4 regions of the Oceanimonas doudoroffii genome follow, and region 2 is predicted to be linked to each of the others. Evidence: predicted binding sites of a transcription regulator. Region 2 holds the regulator's gene; each other region holds the start of a gene.
What was found. Region 2 encodes sigma-54, which starts transcription at its own class of promoters, with help from an activator protein. Its sites were predicted from a motif close to TGGCACNGTTTTNGCTT; they were not measured.
Positions count from the first base shown of each region.

Region 1: a site for sigma-54 is predicted at 1,954-1,970, ahead of B6S08_RS09200 (CmpA/NrtA family ABC transporter substrate-binding protein). Genes of this name have one in related genera too.
Region 3: a site for sigma-54 is predicted at 3,854-3,870, ahead of flgA (flagellar basal body P-ring formation chaperone FlgA). Genes of this name have one in related genera too.
Region 4: a site for sigma-54 is predicted at 4,067-4,083, ahead of B6S08_RS07320 (FlgO family outer membrane protein). Genes of this name have one in related genera too.

Region 1 covers NZ_NBIM01000001.1:1,986,094-1,991,515, forward strand. Annotated here, with positions in the region: gene B6S08_RS09195 (nitrate reductase) at 1-1,747, shown strand, start outside; gene B6S08_RS09200 (CmpA/NrtA family ABC transporter substrate-binding protein) at 2,030-3,397, shown strand; gene B6S08_RS09205 (ABC transporter permease) at 3,415-4,386, shown strand; gene B6S08_RS09210 (ABC transporter ATP-binding protein) at 4,398-5,213, shown strand; gene cobA (uroporphyrinogen-III C-methyltransferase) at 5,257-5,422, shown strand, end outside.
Region 2 covers NZ_NBIM01000005.1:145,533-150,954, forward strand. Annotated here, with positions in the region: gene lptA (lipopolysaccharide transport periplasmic protein LptA) at 1-64, shown strand, start outside; gene lptB (LPS export ABC transporter ATP-binding protein) at 67-792, shown strand; gene B6S08_RS14105 (RNA polymerase factor sigma-54) at 836-2,272, shown strand; gene hpf (ribosome hibernation promoting factor) at 2,297-2,584, shown strand; gene ptsN (PTS IIA-like nitrogen regulatory protein PtsN) at 2,587-3,033, shown strand; gene rapZ (RNase adapter RapZ) at 3,044-3,910, shown strand; gene B6S08_RS14125 (HPr family phosphocarrier protein) at 3,897-4,172, shown strand; gene mgtE (magnesium transporter) at 4,190-5,422, shown strand, end outside.
Region 3 covers NZ_NBIM01000001.1:1,572,442-1,577,863, forward strand. Annotated here, with positions in the region: gene flgE (flagellar hook protein FlgE) at 1-407, opposite strand, end outside; gene B6S08_RS07275 (flagellar hook assembly protein FlgD) at 417-1,115, opposite strand; gene flgC (flagellar basal body rod protein FlgC) at 1,122-1,541, opposite strand; gene flgB (flagellar basal body rod protein FlgB) at 1,538-1,939, opposite strand; gene B6S08_RS07290 (CheR family methyltransferase) at 2,073-2,894, opposite strand; gene B6S08_RS07295 (chemotaxis protein CheV) at 2,915-3,829, opposite strand; gene flgA (flagellar basal body P-ring formation chaperone FlgA) at 4,062-4,670, shown strand; gene flgM (flagellar biosynthesis anti-sigma factor FlgM) at 4,706-5,056, shown strand; gene flgN (flagellar export chaperone FlgN) at 5,056-5,422, shown strand, end outside.
Region 4 covers NZ_NBIM01000001.1:1,577,906-1,583,327, reverse strand. Annotated here, with positions in the region: gene smrA (DNA endonuclease SmrA) at 14-595, opposite strand; gene B6S08_RS07345 (DUF3149 domain-containing protein) at 709-858, opposite strand; gene B6S08_RS07340 (TraB/GumN family protein) at 940-1,779, opposite strand; gene B6S08_RS07335 (SDR family oxidoreductase) at 1,838-2,668, opposite strand; tRNA gene B6S08_RS07330 (tRNA-Arg) at 2,732-2,806, opposite strand; gene B6S08_RS07325 (flagellar assembly protein T N-terminal domain-containing protein) at 2,883-4,019, opposite strand; gene B6S08_RS07320 (FlgO family outer membrane protein) at 4,185-4,922, shown strand; gene B6S08_RS07315 (LPP20 family lipoprotein) at 4,912-5,313, shown strand; gene flgN (flagellar export chaperone FlgN) at 5,418-5,422, opposite strand, start outside.

The DNA of each region.
Region 1 (5,422 bases), on a different contig from region 2:
GGGCATCAACCAGTCGCTCCAGGGCACCCACAACGCCGGCGCCATCATCAATTGCCACCTGCTCACCGGCCGTATCGGCAAGCCGGGCGCGGCGCCCTTTTCACTGACCGGCCAGCCCAACGCCATGGGCGGACGCGAGGTGGGGGGGCTGGCCAATCAGCTGGCGGCCCACATGGACTTTGCCCCCGCCAACCGGGACAGGGTAGCCCGCTTCTGGGGCACCGAGCGCCTGGCCCAGGGGCCCGGGCACAAGGCCATGGACATGATGGCGGCGCTGGAGCGGGGTGAAATCAAGGCGTTGTGGGTGATGGGCACCAATCCGGCGGTGTCGCTGCCCGACAGTGCCCGGGCCCGTCGTGCCCTGGCCCGTTGCGAGTTGCTGATCGTCTCCGACATCAGCCCCGCCACCGACACCGCCCGGCTGGCCGACGTGCTGCTGCCCGCCGCCGGCTGGGGCGAAAAGGACGGCACCGTCACCAACTCGACACGCATCATCTCCCGCCAGCGCCCCTTTCGCGCGGCTCCGGGGGCCGCCAAACCGGACTGGTGGGCCCTGTGCCAGGTGGCACGCGCCATGGGCTTTACCGGTGCCTTTGACTTTGACTCCCCCGCCGCCATTTTTCGTGAACACGCCGCCCTTTCCGGTTTTGAAAACCGGGGCGAGCGGCTGTTCAACCTGGGGGCGCTCGGCACCCTGAGCGATGCCGACTACGACGCCCTGCACCCGTTGAGCTGGCCCCTGGCGGGTCAGCACGGCGGCCCGGCCCGACTGTTTGCCGATGGCCGCTTTGCCACTGCCGATGGCCGGGCGCGGCTGCGGACGGCGGCTCCGCAGGCCGGCCCCGGCACCCGGGCGTTACTGCTCAATACCGGCCGGCTGCGGGATCAGTGGCACACCATGAGCCGCACCGGCCATGTGGCACGGCTGATGGCGGCGGCCACCGAGCCTCGGGCCCACCTGCACCCCGACACCCTGGCCCGCCTCGGACTGGGCCAGAATGATCTGCTGGCCCTCAGCAACGCGCGAGCCAGCATACTGGTGCGCCCGGTGGCCGACGATGACATGGCCCGCGAACAGGTGTTTGTGCCCATGCACTGGAGCGGAGAGTTCAGTGCCGGTGGCCGGGTCAACGATCTGACCGAAGCCCGGGGCTGTGCCCTGTCCGGCCAGCCCGCCTTCAAGCAAAGCCAGGTGCAGGCCAGCCCGGTCAGGCCCGGCTGGCAGGCCAGCTGGATTGCCAGCGAGGCCCCGGCCTCGCTGCCGGCCTGGTGGAGCCGGCGGCCGCTGAGCCGGGGCGAATGCTGGAGCCTGGCCGGACTCGAGGGCTCCGCCGAGGAGCTGCGCGCCGGGCTGACCGTCACCGACAGCTGGCTGGACTGGCCCCTGCCCCAGGGCCGGCTGCTGATTCGACTGACGGCAGGCAAGGTCAATGCCCTGCTGCTGCTGGGGTTGTCACCCTGGCACATCGATGCAGAGCCGCTGGCCGCGCTGCTGGATGCCCCCCTGCAACCCAGTTTGTTACTTACCCGGCTGGGTCTGGCCCTGGCCGGCAACAGCCGGCTGGTGTGCAGCTGCTGGAGCGTCAGCGAGGCACAAATCCAGCGCACCATAGAGCAGCACGACCTCACAACGCTGGCGCAACTGCAGCAACAGCTCAAATGCGGCACCCGCTGCGGCTCCTGTGTGCCGGAGCTGAAACAGATTCTGGTCGCGTGCCGGTCCCAAACGCGGGAGACCAGCACCTGATCCCCAGGTTCCATTAACTCCGGTCTGCCCGGGGCGTTTCCTCCACTCCTGCCCGTTTGGCGACTCCCATGCTTGCATGGGAGTTTTTTTTTGCGCCCGGCACCGAGTGGAAACCTCTGCATCATTGTGGTGAAACGCCTGCCCGCAAACAGGCGCCCCTTGTTGGCAAGAAAAACAAAAAACCAACAAAATCAAAATCTTAAAATTGGCACATATCTTGATACTTAACCTGTAATCACCGGTTTTTCCGGCCAAGGAACCAACCTCACAGGGAGTATCATCATGACGTTATGGCAAACCACAGCAACGGCCTGCACCCTCGCCCTGAGTCTGGCCGCCCCCCTCGCGGCCCAGGACGGGCCCGGACCGGCGGAAAAGGACGAGCTGACCCTGGGCTTTATCAAGCTCACCGACATGGCCCCCCTGGCCATCGCCTACGAGAAGGGCTTTTTTGAGGATGAAGGGCTCTATGTCACCCTGGAAGCCCAGGCCAACTGGAAGGTGCTGCTGGACAGGGTCATTTCCGGCGAACTGGATGGCGCCCACATGCTGGCCGGCCAGCCTATCGGAGCCTCCCTCGGCATCGGTACCCAGGCCGACATCATCACCGCCTTCAGCATGGATCTGAACGGCAATGCCATTACCGTGGCCAACCAGGTGTGGTCAACCATGAAACCGCACCTCGAACATGATGCCGCCGGCAAGCCGCTGCACCCCATTTCCGCCTCCGCGCTCAGGCCGGTACTGGAGCAATATCAGCAGGATGGCAAAAGCCTGAACCTGGGCATGGTGTTTCCGGTGTCTAGCCACAACTACGAACTGCGTTACTGGCTGGCCGCCGGTGGCATTCATCCCGGCTACTACGCCCCTCATCAGGGCGACAACAGTGGTCAGCGCCAGGCCGAGGTACTGCTCTCGGTCACCCCGCCGCCCCAGATGCCGGCCACCCTGGAAGCCGGCACCATCGCCGGCTACAGCGTGGGCGAACCCTGGAACCAACAGGCGGTGCTGAAGCAGATCGGGGTGCCGGTGATCACCAACCACGACATCTGGCCCCACAACCCGGAAAAGGTATTCGGCGTCAGCCAGGCCTGGGCCGATGCCAACCCCAACACCCACCTGCGGCTGATCAAGGCCCTGCTGCGTGCCGCCCACTGGCTGGATCAGGGGGACAACGCCAACCGACCGGAAGCGGTGGAGATACTGTCACAGCCCTACTATGTGGGCGCCGATAAAAAGGTGATCGCCGCCAGCATGACCGGCTCCTTTGAGTACGAGCGCGGCGATGTACGCCCGGCCCCCGACTTCAACGTGTTCTTTCGCCACAACGCCACCTACCCCTGGTACAGCGATGCCATCTGGTTCATGACCCAAATGCGCCGCTGGGGCCAGATTGCCGACGCCAAGAGCGATGACTGGTACCTGGAGCAGGCCAGACGCATCTATCGCCCCGACATCTACGTGCAGGCTGCTCGCGCACTGATCGCCGAGGGCAAGCTGAATGCCGCCGACTTTCCCGATCTGGACCAGCGGGACGGTTTTCGCCCGGCCACCAGCGCCTTTGTCGACGGCGCCACCTTTGACGGCCGCAAGCCCAACGCCTACATCGACCAGTTCGCCATCGGCCTGACCGGCGACACCCGGCTGTAAGCAACGAGGAGAGTAAAATGAGCATCAACGTAATTTCACTGACCCACTGGTCACGGCTGACCTCGCCTCGAAGCTGGTCAAAGGCCATGACCCCTCTGCTCGGCCTCACCGTGTTCCTGCTGCTGTGGCACCTGCTGGCGGGCCAGGTGCAGACCTCCCTCGGCACCCTGCCCGGCCCGGTGCAGACCGGCCAGCAGCTGATGAACCTGGTGCAGGAGCACCAGCGGGAACGGGATCGGGAGCAACAGTTCTATCAGCGCCAGCTCGATCGCAATCAGGCCCTGTTGGCGAAAAACCCCGAGGCCGAGGTGCGCATGCGCACCTTTAACGGCCGCCCCACCTTTTTCGACCAGATAATGACCAGCCTGAAAACGGTGGCCGCCGGCTTTCTGCTGGCCACCGCCATCGCCATTCCGGCGGGCATTGCCCTGGGCCTGAATAAGACCCTGCACCAGGCGATAAACCCGCTGGTACAGCTGCTCAAGCCGGTGTCGCCCCTGGCCTGGCTGCCGCTGGTGACCATAGTGGTGAGCGCGCTTTATGTGAGCCCGGATCCGCTGTTGTCCAAGTCGTTCCTGATCTCGCTGTTCACCGTCACCCTGTGCTGCCTGTGGCCCACCCTGATCAACACCGCGGTGGGCGTGGCCAACCTGGACCAGGATCTGAACAACGTCAGCAAAATGCTGCGCCTGGGCAACCTGACCCACGTACGCAAAATCGTGCTGCCGAGCGCCATTCCGATGATTTTCACCGGCCTGCGGCTGTCACTGGGGGTGGCCTGGATGGTGCTGATCGCCGCCGAAATGCTGGCCCAGAACCCGGGACTGGGCAAGTTCGTGTGGGATGAGTTCCAGAACGGCAGCAGCGACTCCATGGCGCGCATCATGGTGGCGGTCGTGGTCATCGGCCTTATCGGCTACCTGCTGGACCGCCTGATGCTGGGCCTGCAGCAACGCCTGTCCTGGGACAAAAACAGCAACCACCGCTAAGGAGCACAACCATGAGCAAACATTACCTGGAACTGAGCGGTATCGACATGCGCTTTCGCACCGACAAGGGCGAATTCGAGGCGCTGAAAAACGTCAACCTGCGCCTGAAAAAGGGCGAATTCGTGTCGCTCATCGGCCATTCCGGCTGCGGCAAGAGTACCGTGCTCAACCTGGTGGCCGGGCTGCATGAGCCCAGCAGCGGCGGCGTGATCCTGGATGGCCGGGAAGTGGACGGCCCCGGCCCGGAGCGGGCGGTGGTGTTTCAGAACCACGCCCTGCTGCCCTGGCTGACGGTGGAGCAAAACATCGCCCTGGCGGTGGACAACACCTTTCCCCACCAGGGCAAGGCGGAGCGCCAGGAGCGGGTGCGGCACTTTCTGGAGCTGGTGCACATGGGGCACGCCGCCCATAAGCTGCCCGGCGAAATTTCCGGGGGCATGAAGCAGCGGGTCGGCATCGCCCGGGCGCTGTCGGTGGATCCCAAGGTGCTGTTGATGGACGAGCCCTTTGGCGCCCTCGATGCCCTCACTCGAGCCCACCTGCAGGACTCGCTGATGGAGATTCAGGCCGAGCTCGGTAATACCGTCATCATGATCACCCACGACGTGGACGAGGCGGTGCTGCTGTCGGATCGCATCGTGATGATGACCAATGGCCCGTCCGCCACCATCGGCGAGATCCTGCCCATCAGCCTGGCCCGCCCGCGCAACCGGGTGGCGCTCAGCGACGACGGCCATTATCACCAGTTGCGCCGACGTGTGCTGAGCTTCCTTTATGAAGGTCACAACAAGGTCAGCCCCCTGGATAAAAAGGCCAGGGTGGCCTGAGTCCGGCATCGTTACAGGGGCCCTCGGGCCCCGGGAGGAAACCATGACATCCCCTATTCATGTCACCCTGGTGGGCGCCGGCCCCGGCGATCCCGAGTTGCTGACCCTCAAGGCCCTGCGCGCCATCGAGCGGGCCGATGTGGTGGTCTACGACAGCCTGGTCAGCCCCGACATACTGGCGCTGATCCCGACCGGCGTGAAACGCATTG
Region 2 (5,422 bases):
CAGGGTCACCACCATCTTCCTGCCCGAGCAGGTGCAGAATTTCGACGAGCAGGACAAGAACTGAGCATGGCGATACTGAAAGCGCGCGGCCTGCAGAAAAGCTACAAGGGCCGCAAAGTGGTGGCCGACGTCAGCCTGACCGTTAACACCGGTCAGATCGTGGGTCTGCTCGGCCCCAACGGTGCCGGCAAGACCACCTCCTTTTACATGATTGTGGGCCTGGTCCAGCGGGACGCCGGCAGCATCACCATCGACGGCCAGGATATCAGTCACGAGCCCATGCACGTGCGCGCCCGCTCCGGCATTGGCTACCTGCCCCAGGAGGCCTCGATTTTTCGCCGCCTGAGCGTGGCCGACAACCTGATGGCGGTGCTGCAGACCCGCAAGGATCTGAATGCCGACGGCCGCAGCGAGAAAATGGAACAGCTGCTGGAAGAATTCAACATTACCCATATTCGCGACAGCCTGGGAATGAGTCTGTCCGGCGGCGAACGGCGGCGGGTTGAGATCGCCCGGGCGCTGGCGGCGGATCCGCGCTTTATTCTGCTCGACGAACCCTTTGCCGGTGTGGATCCCATTTCGGTGATAGACATCAAGAAAATCATTCTGCACCTCAGGGACAGAGGACTGGGCGTACTGATCACCGATCACAATGTGCGCGAGACCCTGGACGTGTGCGAAAAGGCCTATATTGTCAGTCATGGGCACCGCATCGCCGCCGGCACACCGACGGAAATCCTCGCCAACGAGCAGGTCAAAAAGGTTTATCTCGGCGAACAATTCAGCCTCTGAAGGCACCGCAACCCGCGGTTGATATGGAAGGACGTTTGCATACATGAAGCCGACTCTTCAGTTACGTCTGGGCCAGCAGCTGACCATGACGCCCCAGCTGCAGCAGGCCATTCGCCTGTTGCAGCTGTCCAGCATGGAGCTGCAGCAGGAAATTCAGCAGGCGCTGGACAGCAACCCCCTGCTGGAGCAGGAGGAAGCCGACAGCGTCAAGGTGGCCGACAACCGCAACGAAGAGCAGATGGCCGCCGACACCGCCATGGAGCGCAACCAGCTGTCCGAAGACTTGCCCATGGACACCAGCTGGGAGGAGGTTTACACCGCCTCTCCGGTCAGCGGCGGCGCCGGCCTGCCGGAAGGGCTGGAAGACAGCGTTTACCAGGGTGAAACCACCGAGAGCCTGCAGGACTACCTGATCTGGCAGATGAATCTGACCCCTTTCAGTGACACCGATCAGGCCATCGCCATGGCCATAATCGATGCCGTCGACGACGCCGGCTACCTCACCGCCGGTATCGACGATCTGCTGGAAGCGGTATCGGCCCGGGAGCTCGGTATCGAGGCCGACGAAGTGGAAGCAGTGCTCAAGCGTATTCAGCACTTCGACCCCATCGGCGTGGCCGCCCGCAGCGTGCAGGAGTGCCTGTGCATTCAGCTGGAGCAGTATCCGCCCGACACACCCTGGCTGAGTGAAGCCCGCGCCTTGCTGGCCCAGCACATGGACCTGCTCGGCAACCGTGACTACCGCAGCCTGCAGCGCAAGACCAAGCTCAAGGAAGACGAGCTCCGGGAAGTGCTGGCGCTGATTCAGCAACTGGAGCCCCGCCCCGGCAGCAGCATTATTCAGGGTAACTCCGAATACGTCATTCCCGATGTGGTGGTCACCAAGCGCAGCGGGGTCTGGGTGGTGGAACTCAACCCAGAGGCCATGCCCAAGATACGGCTCAACCAGACCTACGCGGCCCTGGCCAGCAAGCCCCGCAACAGCGAGGACGGCCAGTTTATTCGCAATCACCTGCAGGACGCCAAGTGGTTTCTCAAGAGCCTTGAAAGCCGAAATGAGACGCTGCTCAAGGTTGCCAATTGTATTGTTGAACAACAACAGGCATTCTTTGAATATGGAGAAGAGGCCATGAAGCCCATGGTGCTGAACCATGTGGCGGAAGCGGTGGAGATGCACGAATCCACCATCTCCCGGGTGACCACACAGAAGTTCATGCACAGCCCCCGTGGCGTGTTTGAACTCAAGTATTTCTTCTTCAGTCATGTGGGCACCGACGACGGGGGTGAGTGTTCGTCCACGGCAATTCGCGCCCTGATCAAGAAGCTGGTCGGGGCCGAAAACCCGGCCAAGCCGCTGAGCGACAGCAAAATTGCCCAGCTGCTGGCCGACCAGGGGATCAAGGTGGCCAGGCGAACCATCGCCAAGTACAGGGAGTCACTGGCCATTCCCCCTTCCAATCAGCGCAAACGCCTGGTTTAAAGGCAACGACAGAAGGAAGACGTTATGCAAATAAATCTGACCGGACACCATGTCGAGATCACCGATGCCCTGCGTGATTATGTGAACAGCAAGTTTACCCGGCTGGAACGCCATTTCGATCACATCACCAATGCGCACGTCATCCTTAATGTGGAAAAAATGCAGCAAATCGCCGAAGCCAAGCTGAACGTCACCGGCGGCGAGCTGTTTGCCAACTCCCAGCATGAAAACATGTATGCGGCCATCGACAGCCTCATCGACAAGCTGGATCGTCAAATCATCAAACACAAAGAAAAACTCAAGCAAAAATAACCATGGAAGTCGCCGACATACTCAGCAGGGGCTGCACCCGCAGTGCAGTCCCCTGCACGAGCAAAAAACGTGCTCTGGAAATTATCAGCGAGCTGGCTGCCGAACATCTCAATATCGGCAGCCAGCCGCTTTTTGACTGTCTGCTGGCCCGAGAGAAAATGGGCAGTACCGGCATCGGCAATGGCATCGCCATTCCTCACGGCCGGATCAGCGATGACAACAAGGCGACTGCCGTACTGCTTACCTTTGCCGAGCCGGTGGAGTTCGACGCCATCGACAACCAGCCGGTGGGCTTGGTGTTTGCCCTGCTGGTACCGGAGCAGGAATGCAAGCAACACCTCAAGACCCTGTCGCTGATCGCCGAGAAACTGAGTAACAAGCAGGTGTGCCGGCAATTACGTCAGGCCGGCAGCGATGAGGAACTCTATCAAATCATGATTTCAGCCTGAGGATAGCAAGATGCAGCTGGTGATCGTCAGTGGCCGTTCCGGTTCGGGCAAAACCGTGGCCTTGCGGGTACTTGAAGATCTCGGCCATTACTGCGTCGACAACCTGCCGGTGGCGCTGCTGCCGGAGCTGGTGCGGCTGCGCCGGGACAAACCCGGAGCGGTGGCGGTAAGCATAGACGTACGCAACCTGCCCGACAGTGCCGAGCAGCTGGAAGCCTTTCTGGCCGAGGTGCGAGCCATGGATGACGTTCAGCCTTCCAGCATCTTTATCGACGCCGACAATTCGGTGCTGATCCGCCGCTTTGGGGACACTCGCCGGCTGCATCCGCTGTCCCGCCACAGCCTGACCCTGGACGAGGCCATTCGCGAAGAAACTCATCTGCTGGCGCCACTGTCGTCGGACGCGGACCTGCGCATCGATACCTCGTCCTTAAGCATTCACGATCTCAGCGAAATCATTCGCGAACGCATCCTCGGCAAGAAAGAAAAGGAATTGAACTGGGTGTTCGAGTCCTTTGGCTACAAATACGGCGTTTCCAAGGACGCCGACTTCGTGTTTGACGCCCGTTTTCTGCCCAACCCCCACTGGATTGCCGAACTGCGCCCCTTTACCGGCCAGGATCAGCCGGTGGCCGATTACCTGAGCAGCCAGCCCGAGGTGATGAAATACCTGTGGCAGCTGGAAAACCTGCTGATCACCTGGATGCCCCACCTGGAACGCAATAACCGCAGCTATGTCACCGTGGCCATCGGCTGCACCGGCGGTCAGCACCGTTCGGTCTTCATCGCCGAACAGCTGGCCCGGGTCTTTGGCCAGATGGGCAAAAGCGTGCAGCTACGTCACCGTACTCTGGAAAAGCGCAATGCCGAAAATTGAACGCGACCTGCAAATCGTCAACAAGCTAGGGCTGCACGCCCGGGCCGCCATTCAGCTGGTGCAGCTGACCCAGCAATTCGACGCCGAAGTCACCGTGTGCAACCAGCAGAAAGAGGCCCCCGCCAACAGCGTCATGGGCCTGCTGATGCTGGAAACGGCCCAGGGACACGCCATTCGCGTGGTGGCCGAGGGCCCGGAAGCGGAAGCCGCCATGAATGCCGTGGCCCGGCTGGTGGCGGATCGCTTTAACGAGTCGGAATAACCCGACGGATCCGCCCCATGACAGAGTCCACCGATCAAACCGGCACCACGGACCACCTCGAGGCGGTCACCCAGGCCCTCAACAGCGGCATGTTTGTGCACGTGCGCCGCATGCTGCAGCAGATGCGCCCGGGGGACGTGGCCTGGTTGCTGGAATCTTCACCCGCTCCCAGCCGAAAGGTACTCTGGCAGCTGATCGATCCGGACGATTACGGCGAGATCCTGGAAGAGCTGTCGGAAGAGGTGCGCGACGGCATCATTCGGCTGATGGAGCCGGAAAAGCTGGCCATCGCCCTGGAGGACATGGAGTCGGACGATCTGGCCTATGTACTGCGGGATCTGCCCGAGCAGCTGTTCAACCAGGTGCTCACCGAAATGGACGAGCAGGATCGCCAGCGTGCCGAGCTGGCGCTGTCCTATCCGGAAGACACCGCCGGCTCGCTGATGAACACCGAATTCATCAGCCTGCGCCCCGATGTCACCATAGACGTGGTGCTGCGCTACCTGCGCCTGCACAGCGAGCTGCCGGAAGGCACCGACACCCTCTATGTGGTGGATCCGCATAACCGTTTGCTGGGAGACATTTCCCTCGCCAGCCTGGTGGTACAGTCTCCCACCACCACGGTGGCCGAGGCCATGGACACCTCGGTGGAAGCCATTCCCCTGACCATGACCGACACCGAGGTGGCCAACCTGTTTGAGCGCCATGACTGGCTGTCGGCACCGGTGGTGGATGAAAACAACCTGCTACTCGGGCGCATCACCATCGACGACGTGGTCGACATCATTCGAGAAGAAGGCGAGCACTCCATGATGGGTATGGCCAAGATGGACGACGACGAGGACACCTTTGCCCCCGTGCTCACCAGCGCGCGCCGCCGCTCCTTCTGGCTGACCATCAACCTGGGCTCGGCGCTGGTGGCCGCCAGCGTATCCAACATGTTTGAGGAAACCCTGTCCCAGCTGGCTACCCTGGCCATTCTGATGACCATAGTGCCGTCCATGGGCGGCATTGCCGGCAACCAGACCCTGGCGCTGGTGATTCGAGGCATGGCGGTGGGCCATATCGGCGACAGCAACGCCCGCTGGCTACTGACCAAGGAGGCGTTGGTGGGTCTGCTTAACGGCATGCTGTGGGCGGTGGCGATATCCGTGGTAGTGGCGCTATGGAAAGGCAGCTGGGAAATTGGCCTGGTGATTGCCGCCGCCATGTTTATCAACCTGTCGGTGGCGGGCCTGGCCGGCGCCAGC
Region 3 (5,422 bases), on a different contig from region 2:
GGGGTGCCGTCCTGGTTGGCCTGATAGGTCTGCAGGTAATGTCCCTGAGAGTTGACTACATAGCCCTCGTCATTCAGGCGAAAGGCACCGGCGCGGGTAAAAGTGCGATCCAGCGAGCCCACTTCGTCGGACATCACGAAAAAGCCGCTGCCATTGATGGCCATGTCCAGGGAGTTATTGGTGAACTGCAATGCGCCCTGATGGAACTGCTGGGCCACGGCGGCGGTCTGCACACCACTGCCCGACTGGGTTTTGGCGTTGGCGAAAATGGAGTTGGCGTAGACATCGGCAAACTCGGCTCGGGACTCCTTGAAACCGATGGTGTTGACGTTGGCGATGTTGTTGGCGGTTACGTCCAGATCTTTCTGGGCCGCATTCACGCCGCTGAGAGCAATATTAAAAGACATAAGTTCTCCTTACGCCGCCTTGCGGCTGGCTATTTCCAGAATTTGATTGAGCGGCAGGCCGCCCAGCCCCGCCAGATTGACCAGGGTCGGGCTGTCGGCACTCCCAAGAGTGACACTGTCGACCCGGGCAAATGCCAGGGCGCTCAGCTCTTCCCGCTGGTTGTCGACCAAGCCACTGACCTTGATGTTGTACTTGCCGGTGGGCGCCGGCTCCCCCGCCTCGTTTAATCCGTCCCAGGTGAAATTGACATTACCGCGCTGCTTGCCGTCCAGGGGAATGGTACGCACCAGCTCGCCCTTTTCGTTTTCGATACGAATCAGCACATTGGTGGCGCCTTCACCGGCCACTACCACGCCATCCACCGGCTCGCTGTTGTCCCAGTAGGCCATGGCGCTTGGCACCAGTACCTTCTGCCCCACCAGGCTGGACGCCTGCAGCGCCTGACTGGAGGTCATCACCTCACTCAGCCCCGACAGCTGTTGGGTCATGTTGTTGATGCCGTCGGCGGTAGAAAAGGAGGTCATCTGGGCAATCATCTGGGAGTTGTCCGCAGGCTTGAACGGATCCTGATAGGCGAGCTGTTGAGTGAGCAGGGCAAAAAAGTCTTCCTGCTCCAGCTTGGCCCGGCTGTTGTCGGCAGCCTTTTCCGCCGGACTTTGCTCCCCCGGCCACTTCAGGCCGTTGAGGTAATCGTTATTGACCTGCATGCGTTATCACCCCTTGCCCAACCGCAGGGTCTGCTGCAGCATTTGTTTGGCGGCGTCGGCTACCTGCACATTAGTCTGATAATTGCGCGAGGCACTCAGCATGTCGGTCATCTCTTCCACCACATTGACGTTGGGCTTGTAGATAAAGCCCTCGGCGTCGGCCAGGGGGTGATCCGGACTGAATTCCTTTTGCAGCGGCTTGTCGGTTTCCACAATGCCCATAACTTTGACACCGACGCTTTCCTGACGATCCGACAGCGCCCGGTCAAGGTCGGCGGCAAACACCGGCTTGCGGGCCCGGTAGGTCTCGTTAATGCTGGAACTGACACTGTCGGCATTGGCCAAATTACTGGCGGTGGTATTGAGACGAACCGACTGGGCACTCATGGCGCTGCCGGAAATATCAAATACTTTAAAAAGGCTCATATCGAGTCTCCTTTAATCGCTTTCATCAGGCCGGAGATCTTGCTGTTGAGAAACTCCAGCGAGGCCTGGTACTGCAAGGCGTTTTCCATGTAGCTGGTACGTTCGGTCTGCACGTCGACGGTGTTACCATCCCCGGTATCGGGCTGGGTGGGCACTCGATACTGCACCGTGCCGGGTGGCGCCAGCTCAACGGCAAAGTGCCGGCCGTTGGTGCGACTGAGGGAAAAGTTCTGCTGCCCCTGGGCCTGGCTGAGCGCAGCCTGAAAGTCCATGTCTTTTGCCTTGTAGCCCGGCGTGTCGGCATTGGCCAGGTTACCGGCCAGCAACTCGGCGCGCTCCGAGCGCGTCACCAGTGCATGCTGATGAATGCCGAAAGCCTTGTCGAAAGATATCGTCACCGCCACCTCCTGCTGTCATCGTGACCCGGTCAGCGCAACCCGGCTAATGGGTCATAACAAAGCAAAAGGTGTGCCAGTTTAATAAGGAAAAGTGCGAAAAGAGGCCGGAGCGGCGAGCCCGGCCCAAATGCGGTTATTTAAGCCGGTAAATAATACCCGGACTACAGCGAATCATCTCAAACCGGTCAGACAGGCCAGTGAGCGATTCGGACGCCCCGAGGAGCAGATAGCCCCCGGGGTTGAGGGCGCCGGCAAACTGGTTAAGGATTTTTGATTTGTTCTCGGGAGAGAAATAAATCAGTACGTTACGGCAGAAAATCACATCGAACTTGCCCAGGGATGCATAACTGTCGAGCAGGTTGTAAGGGCGAAAGCTGACCATGTTTCTGACGCTGCCCTGCAATTGCATACGGCCGTCACTCTGGGGCGTAAAAAAACGCGTGCGCCGCTCCGGCGATAGTCCCCGGGCCAGCGACAAGCTGTCGTAAATGCCGGTTTTGCATTGCTCGAGCATGGTAGCGGAAATGTCGGTGGCAAGAATTTGCAGCCCCGGCAAGGAGCCCGGCCGCCGGGCCGCATATTCCAGTGCGGTCATGGCAATGGAGTAAGGCTCCTGGCCCGAGGAGCAGGCCGCCGACCAGATCCGCAGCGACTTGCCGGGCTTGGCCAGCTCTGGAAACAGCCGCTCGCCAAGCTGTACAAAGGGGTAGGTATCACGAAACCACAGGGTTTCATTGGTGGTCATGGCATCGATGACCGCGGTCTTCAACTCCCGCTCCCGGGGCTGCATGGCCCGTTCCAATAGAAACCCCATGCTTTCCATGCCAAAACGGGTCAGCAGCGGAGACAGCCGGCTCTTGACCAGATACTGCTTGCTGCTGCCCAGCACAATGCCGGTATGGGACTCAAGAAAGCGGCAAAAGGCCGAATATTGCTCATCGGTGAAATTTTTCATCCGTGGATTTTACACCTTGTTCAGAGCGCGTTGTTAACGGCCGTTGCCAGCTCGTCGGGATGGAACTTGGCGATGAAGTCGCTGGCGCCGACCTTTTCGACCAGGGCCTTGTTGAACACGCCGCTTAGCGACGTGTGCAGGATCACGTGCAGATCTTTGAGTGCCGGGTGGTTGCGAATTTCGGCGGTCAGAGTGTAACCGTCCATTTCCGGCATTTCCACATCGGAGATCACCAGCGACAGCTGCTCATGAATGGACCCCTGGGCCGCCATTTCCTGCAGCTTGTTCAGGGCCTGACGTCCGTTTTCGGTGACGATGCACTCCAGCCCCAGGGCTTCCAGGGCTTTTTGCACCTGGCGCCGGGCCACCGAAGAGTCATCGGCAATCAGCACCGGCCGATGCCGGCTGACCTTTTGATGGGACACCTGCTCCACGATGGAAGCGTTGACCTGGGTGCTGGCCGGAGAGATCTCGTCCAGGATTTTTTCCACGTCGAGAATTTCCACCAGCTCGCCGTCAATTTCGGTCACCGCCGTCATGTAATTGAATCGCCCAGCGCCCTTGGGAGGGGGCAATATGGACTCCCAGTTGACGTTGATAATGCGCTCGACCGAGTTGACCAGAAAGCCCTGCACTGAACGGTTATATTCGGAGATAATCACGAAAGAGTGCTCGGTCTGCTCGATAGGACGGCCGCCGGTAGCCTTGCTCAGATCGATGATGGAGATGGTCTGGCCGCGAATATTGGCCACACCCCGAATCATGGGATGGCGTTGTGGCAGGTTGCTCAGCCTGGGACACTGCAGTACTTCCTTGACCTTGAAGACGTTGATGCCAAATCTTTGACGACCGTTGAGCCTGAACAGCAACAATTCCAGCCGGTTCTGACCCACCAGTTGCGTTCTTTGGTTTACCGAGTCAAGTATTCCCGCCATTCCCCTGCCTCCAGATTATTTTTATGGCATGAATTATGCAGAACTAACCTGCAATCAATAAGCTTAACACCGGCACCCGGCAAGCGCTATGCCAGTATTAATCGGCGAAGAGGGTAAGATGCTTAAGGTTTTTTTTTCACAGCGGCGGTACGCATGTTCCATCGGACTCTGGCTAACCCTGTCATGCGGGATGTTTTCCGGCAGTGCCGATGCTCAAAGCAACGTACACGACATGGCCCGTCAATATGCCGAAGACTATGTACGTGACTTCGTGGTGGCCGGACCCCATGACAGGGTGGAAGTCGAAGCTGCCGGCATCGATACTCGGCTGCAGCTGACCGAATGCCCGGGCATGCTGACCGCCGACATTCGCGGCAGCGGCGAAGTCAGGCGCAATACCCACGTCTACCTGCAGTGCCATGAGCAACCGGGCTGGAGCCTGTTTGTACCGGTGCGGGTACGCATTCTCAAACCGGTGGTCACCGCCGCCGACCCTATCGCCCGCAATACCCTGCTGCAACCCGAACAACTGCAACTGAGCTACCAGGATGAAGTGCTGCTCAGGGGGGATGTCTTTGACGACATACAGGCGCTGATTGGCACCCGCAGCAAACGGGATCTGCGCCCCGGACGGCCCATTCTCGCCAGCCAGCTGTGCGTAGTGTGCAAGGGCGACCGGGTAACCATAGTGGCCCAAAGCGGCGGGCTGTCGATTCGCACCGACGGCACCGCCGAGGAGGACGGCACCTTTAACGAGCGAATTCGCATTCGCAACACCCGTTCCGGTCGGGAAATTCAGGCCCGCATCAGTGAAGCCGGGGTAGTGACGGTCGGACTGTAAATTCTGCTAAAGTTGGCCAAAGGGCGGCCGATAACATGGCTGACAGCAGCTTATCAGGATTGAATATTATGGCCATCGACAAACTTCCCCCCGGATATCGCCCCGGACCTTCAGTTGGCAACAACCCCTATGCGGCCAAGAACGATACGGTCCAGGCCGACAACCGTCCCCAGGCCGTTCCGGGCCGGGACGAAGTTACCCTGACGCCGGAAGCCAAACAGCTCAGCCGCATGCAACAAAGCCTGGCGGCCTCTGACGGCACCGACAACAGCGCCCGACTCGAAGCGCTGAAAAAAGCGATCAATGAAGGCAGTTACCAGGTCGACGCCGAGCGCCTGGCCGGTAACATCATCAATCTCGAACAAGACATAGAGTCACTGTATTAATGAGTCTTGATACGCTGCTGCAACAACAACAGGCACAGCTTGAACGCCTGCTCGATATCACCGAGCAGGAGCTTGCGCTGATCGTTCAGCGCAAGGCGCTGGAGCTCCCCCCCCTGACCGAGCAAAAGCAACAGCTGCTGCTCGACATTCAGTCTACCGACGCCAGCCTGTGCGCTCACCCGGACGTAAGCGAGCTCACCACTACCCATCAGCCTCAGGTCGATGCCCTGCGCACCCTTATGGCCCGTTGCCGGGAGCGTAACCAGGTGGCGGAGCAGGTGTTGGAGCAATCCCTCGCCGGCACCCGCCAGCTGGCCAACATTCTGAGCCGGCTGCACGAACGCCAGAGCATGACCTACGATCAGA
Region 4 (5,422 bases), on a different contig from region 2:
CTTGAAAAAGAGATCAGCCCTGACGGCTTTGCAGCCGCTCGCGGGTATGTTGTTTGGCCTGCTCGCCCTTGCGCAGCAGCACATAAAGGCAGCCACTGCCGCCGTGCTGGCGCTGGGCACTGTGGCAGGCCAGCACTTCCGGCAGTTGCGGCAGCCAGCCGGACACATAGCTCTTGAGCAGGGCCGGCGGCTGGCTGCGTTCGCCCTTGCCATGCACCACCTGCACGGCGCGAATGTCCCGGCGCAGGCAGCCCTGAATAAAGTTCAGCAGGGCATCCCGGGCCCGCTCCACGCTGTGATGATGCAGATCAAGCCGGGCTTCACAGGGGTATTTGCCCAGGCGCAGCTTTTTGAATACACCGTCCTGTACGCCGGGCTTCTTGTAGCTGACGATGTCATCGGGGCGCAGCAGTACCACCTGGTCGAGGGAAAGACCGGCTTCGGCCGCCTCGGCTTCGGTTTCGACGGCCCGGCGACGCTCGGCCAGGCTGGCAGAGTCCCGCCCGTTGCGGTGACCGGCGGGCAGGGTGTCCTGCTTGATGGGGGTAAGCCCGTCCAGCTCACCCAGAAAGGACGACCAGTCGGAATGGCTCATGGCACGGCTCCTTTGATTCGGGATTAGCCGCAGTATAAGCCAATGAATTGAAAGGGGGAACGACGGAGCCCGGGGGAGGAGGAGGTTGGGCTCCGTCGTTGGTTAACGCCTTTTTAGCGGCCGGCCTGGTCGGGATCGGACTTCATCACCTTGTAAATGAAGTAGCCGGCGTAAAAGCTGATCAGCAGGGCGGTGGCGATAACGACGATCATGGACATCAAGCCCACATCGCTGCCAAACATTAAATCGAGCCAGAATGCCATGGAGTGTCTCCTTTCGCGTTGCCTTTGTGTGCATCCTAGCGAGACCTCATGCGGGCATGCTGATCCTGATCAATAAAGTGGTTACTCCTCGACCCTGGTCAGGGTATAGCCGGCCTGGCGAAGCATTGAAATGAGACCTCGCTCACCATAAAGATGCAGGGCACCCACCACCATCAGCGCCCGTGATGGCGCCAGTTGCTCCAGGCGCTCCAGCCACAAGTGATTGCGCCGGATCAGCAGTTCGTCTTCGATAAAGGCGGTTAACGCCGGGCTTTGTTGTTCCTGCAGCAAGGCCAGCAGGGCCTGTTCGTCGCCGCTCAGCCAGGTTTTCAGCAGCCGGTCGAGGTGGCCTTGCATCTGTTCCAGCTCGTTCAGGCTGTGTGCAACAAAGTCCTGCTCAAGGCCTCGCTCCTGCAGTGACGCCAACAGGCCCATCGCCAACGCCGGCGACTCCAGCCCGGCCACCGGCAGGCCCTGCTGGCGGGCCCGTAGTCGCAGCCGCATATCGACCCCCTGACGACTGTGAAAGCCGAGTTCGGCGGCCCGCAACTGACTCAGTTGCAGCGCCGCAAACCAGGGAGGTAGCCGGCGCAGATGCGGCTGGCCATGTTGGGTTACGGCCTGTTCCAGACGGCTTGTCAGGTCCTGCCCCAGCCGGGCCGGCCAGTCGCTGCCGGGTTGCAGCAGGTAGGCAATATCTGCGGTGTCGACCTTGAGCGGATCCACCTCCAACAGTAACAGCTCGCTATCTTCAAGGGCTTGCAGCAGTGACGGTGGCAAGGTGGCGAGGCGTTCATCGGCAATGTGTATCGAGCCAAACAACCAGAGCTGCTGCTCCCCCCGAGTGGCCTGCCACAGGGCGGGGGCGGCAAGGAGCTGGCCGCACCACAGCCATAGCAGCAGCGGTATAAAGAATTTCATGATGCCCTCGCTCAGGTTTGTGCCGATGTGAGTATGGGGCTTGGCGCGAGGCCTGGCATCAGCCACCCGCCTTCAGCATCATGCGATCCAGGGCGCGGTCGCTCAGCAACCGGCGCAGCCAGCCCAGCATTTTGGTGGGGCGGGTGACCGGATAGCGAATGTTCGGGTTGGCGCTGGTCAGGGCGTGCAACAACGGCGGCAGGCAGGCTTCCGGCCCCAGGCTGTAGCGTGAGCTTGGGCCGGGTTTTTCCAAGCGGGCCAGGGTTTGTTCATAGCCTTGGCGATGGCGGCTGTGGGCCATGTCGATATGTCGCAAAAAGGCGGTTTTGGCGTTGGCACGAAAACGGGTTTCGATGGGACCGGGCTCCAGCAGGCTGACATGTACCCCGGTGCCCGCCAGCTCCAGGCGCAGGGTGTCGGTATAGCCTTCCAGGGCAAACTTGGTGGCGTTGTAGGCGCCGCGATATTGCATGGCCACCAGCCCCAGCACCGAACTGTTCTGAATAATGCGGCCTTCACCGGCGTTGAGCATCAAGGGCAGCACCAGCCGGGTCAGGTGGTGGGTGCCAAACAGGTTGGTATTGAACTGCTCGCGCAGTGCGGCGGTAGGCAGGTCTTCCAGGGCGCCGGGCTGGCCGTAGGCACCGTTATTGAACAGGCCGTAAAGTTCGCCGTCGGTCAGTGCCAGGGCTTGTTCAAGGCCCCGTTCGATGCTGGCGTCATCGGTCAGGTCCAGCCGCACCGCTGGCAGGCCATCCTGTTTCAATTGTGCCACGTCCTGTTCATGGCGTGCCGAGGCGATAACATGAAATCCCTGCTGCTGCAGGTAGTGGGCGGCGCACTGGCCAATGCCGGAAGAACAACCGGTGATAAGAACGGATCTGGACATGTATGGCTCCCGTGATAAAGGAGTAGCCAATGTAGCAGAAAAGGGGTGAACACATCGAAGTGATGGCGTCCCCGGCAGGAATCGAACCTGCATCTAACCCTTAGGAGGGGCTTGTTTTATCCATTAAACTACGGGGACAGGGCCGGCACAATATTGCAAATTTCCCCCGTGGGCGCAACGCCGGTACGTGCGTTTGCCGATTAAGTAGCCGCTTTTACAGCTGTATCAGCCGGTCGCCGGGAGCAACCTGAGTGCGGCCGGCTTCGGCATTGGCCGGCTTCAGCAGGCTGTAGTCGCCGTGGCTTTGCTGTACCACAAAGGTGGCCTGGGAGTGGGTTTCGCCGTAATAGCCGGGCGTTAGCTGGCGGCGGTGGCTGAGGGTGAAGCGATCGCCCACCTGAATGCCTTCCCGTCGGCCCAGATCCATCAATACGCCTTCCTCCGACTGCTGCACTATGTTGCCCACCGCCTTGAGGCAGGCCTGGGCCTGGGTCAGATCCCGGCCAATGGTGTCCAGCAACTGCGTCACCGCCTGGCCGTAGCCCGAATTCCAAAAAACCTGTTCATGTACATTGACCTTGTCGTGCTTGCCATAGTCCCAACTGGAGCGGGTCTGATACTGGCGCTGCAACAGGGTATCGCCGGTGAGGGCATCCTCCAGGGTGACGCGCAGGCGGAAGTCCCGGGGAATGTCGGAAAAGGTCCATTTGGTCCAGTGGCCGTCTTCTATGCCGATATCTTCAATGACGCCACTGAGCAGCAGCCGGGCCTGCTGCCGGCTGGCCAGCACATCGCCGCCCTGGCGCAGGCCGGCATTGCGGGGCAGGGCGGTGTCGGTGCTCAGCCCTTGCGCCGGGGTTGACGTAATATTGACGTTTGGCGACAACCTGGCCGCCAGCCGTTCGGCAACGGCCGCACCCAATTCATAGATTTGGCCGGTGCTGGCCTGCTCCGGCCGCAGCAGGGTAAGGGGAGTAATGCTCATGCCCGGACGGTAGCGGCTGGCGCACTGCGCCTGCTGGCGGCGTTCGCCGGGCCAGATGTCGGCGCGTACCGTCAGCCACAGCCGGCCCTGACGGCGCTGCTCGTCGAGGATCACGTAATCCATCAGTTCGCCCTGGGCGGAAATGTCCAGTTGCTGACCGGTAAAAGCACCGTTGGTGGCCGACTGTACCGTGCTCAGGGACGCCCCCGATTGCAGCAGGGCGTCGCTCAGGGCTTGCTCCAGGGCCTGCTGGCGGGCGGTATCGACGCCCAGGCTGAGCGGTGCCGAGCCTTCGGCCTGGTACCAGTCGGCCCGAACGAGTAGTGGAAATAGCAATAGCAGTGAAGCGAGGGATTTTATCGGCACGGCGTTCTTCCTGTAACATGATGAGCCGAATGGCTTCGGTGCAAAGATGGCAGGAATTATGCAAAATTCTTGCCGGGTACCGGCATATCGTCGGCGCGAAAGAGTAAAGTTGGTGCGCCGGCGGCCGATAGGATAATCATTCTGTTTTTGTTCGGGAGTCTGTTGATGACAAGAGCCCTTATTGTTCTGGCCGCCGCCCTGGGGCTGTCCGCCTGTGCCGGAAGCCCTCGGTTCGACGGCCAGAACCATTATCTTCCCCACGATCACGCGGCTCATTATGTCAGTCATCAGCCGCTGGGCGAACCGCCGGCCCCCGTCCGTTCTCCCCGTCACAGCCAGGATGGCGTGCCCATGCGCATGAGCGCCGGCACCCGCAGCGCCTATCTGCCCGAGGCGGGACCGTCGCTGGTGGGCGGTCAGACTCAGCTGCAACAGCACATGTCGGCCCTGGCCTACCGGCTGGTGTCGTCGGCGCATCATATGAACCGGCAGGCCGGCATTGCCGTCAGTGGCTTTGTCAGTCAGGAAGACTACACCAGCCAGGACGAGTTCGGCCGCCTGCTGTCGGAAACCATGATGTTTCAGCTGAATCAGTACGGCCTCAAGGTCATGGACTTCAAGGCGCTGCCCTTTATTCGCATTACCCCCGAAGGGGACGTGAGCACCAGCCGGGATCACCGCCAGCTGAGCGGGCGCATCAATGCCCAGTATCTGCTGCACGGCACCATCAGCGAAACCCAGGGTGGACGGCTGGTCAATGCCCGCTTGATTTCCATGGCGGATCACGGCCTGGTGGCCAGTGCCCAGCAGTTTATTCCCGACTACCTGGTGGCGGCCATGCTGGATACCCGTGGTCCGCAGCCGGTGATTCCCGATTACATAAGGAAGCGTTATGAGAAATAAGCTGCTTGCCCTGCTGGCATCACTGTGGCTGACCGGTTGTGCCGGCCAGGGCTCGGCGGACGCTCCCGCTCGAAACCATCTCTATGCGGTGGGGTATGCGCCCATCAGTTTGCAACGTCCCGCCGATTACCAGCAGAAGCTGCTGCACGCCATGCGCGCCTCGCGCATGGACGCTTACCGGGAGCTGAGTGAGCAACTGGGCGGTGTCATGATTTCAAGCTCCAGCCAGCTCGACAGCCACATATTGCAGGATGGCACCGTCAACAGCGCCAGCCGGGGGGTGGTGCGGGGCGCACGGGTAGTGAACAGCTACCCCGACGGTGACATGTACGTCACCGAGCTGGAGCTGGATCTGGCGCTTTATCGAAAACTGCGGCGGGACGGACAGTAACATCTCATCGGTTTGCCGGACGGCAGACAGCCCCGGCGTTGTTGCGTATCGCGAGGGGAAGGAGTGACCCGTGATCGGCATATAGGCAACGGTCGGCCTGACCATTACA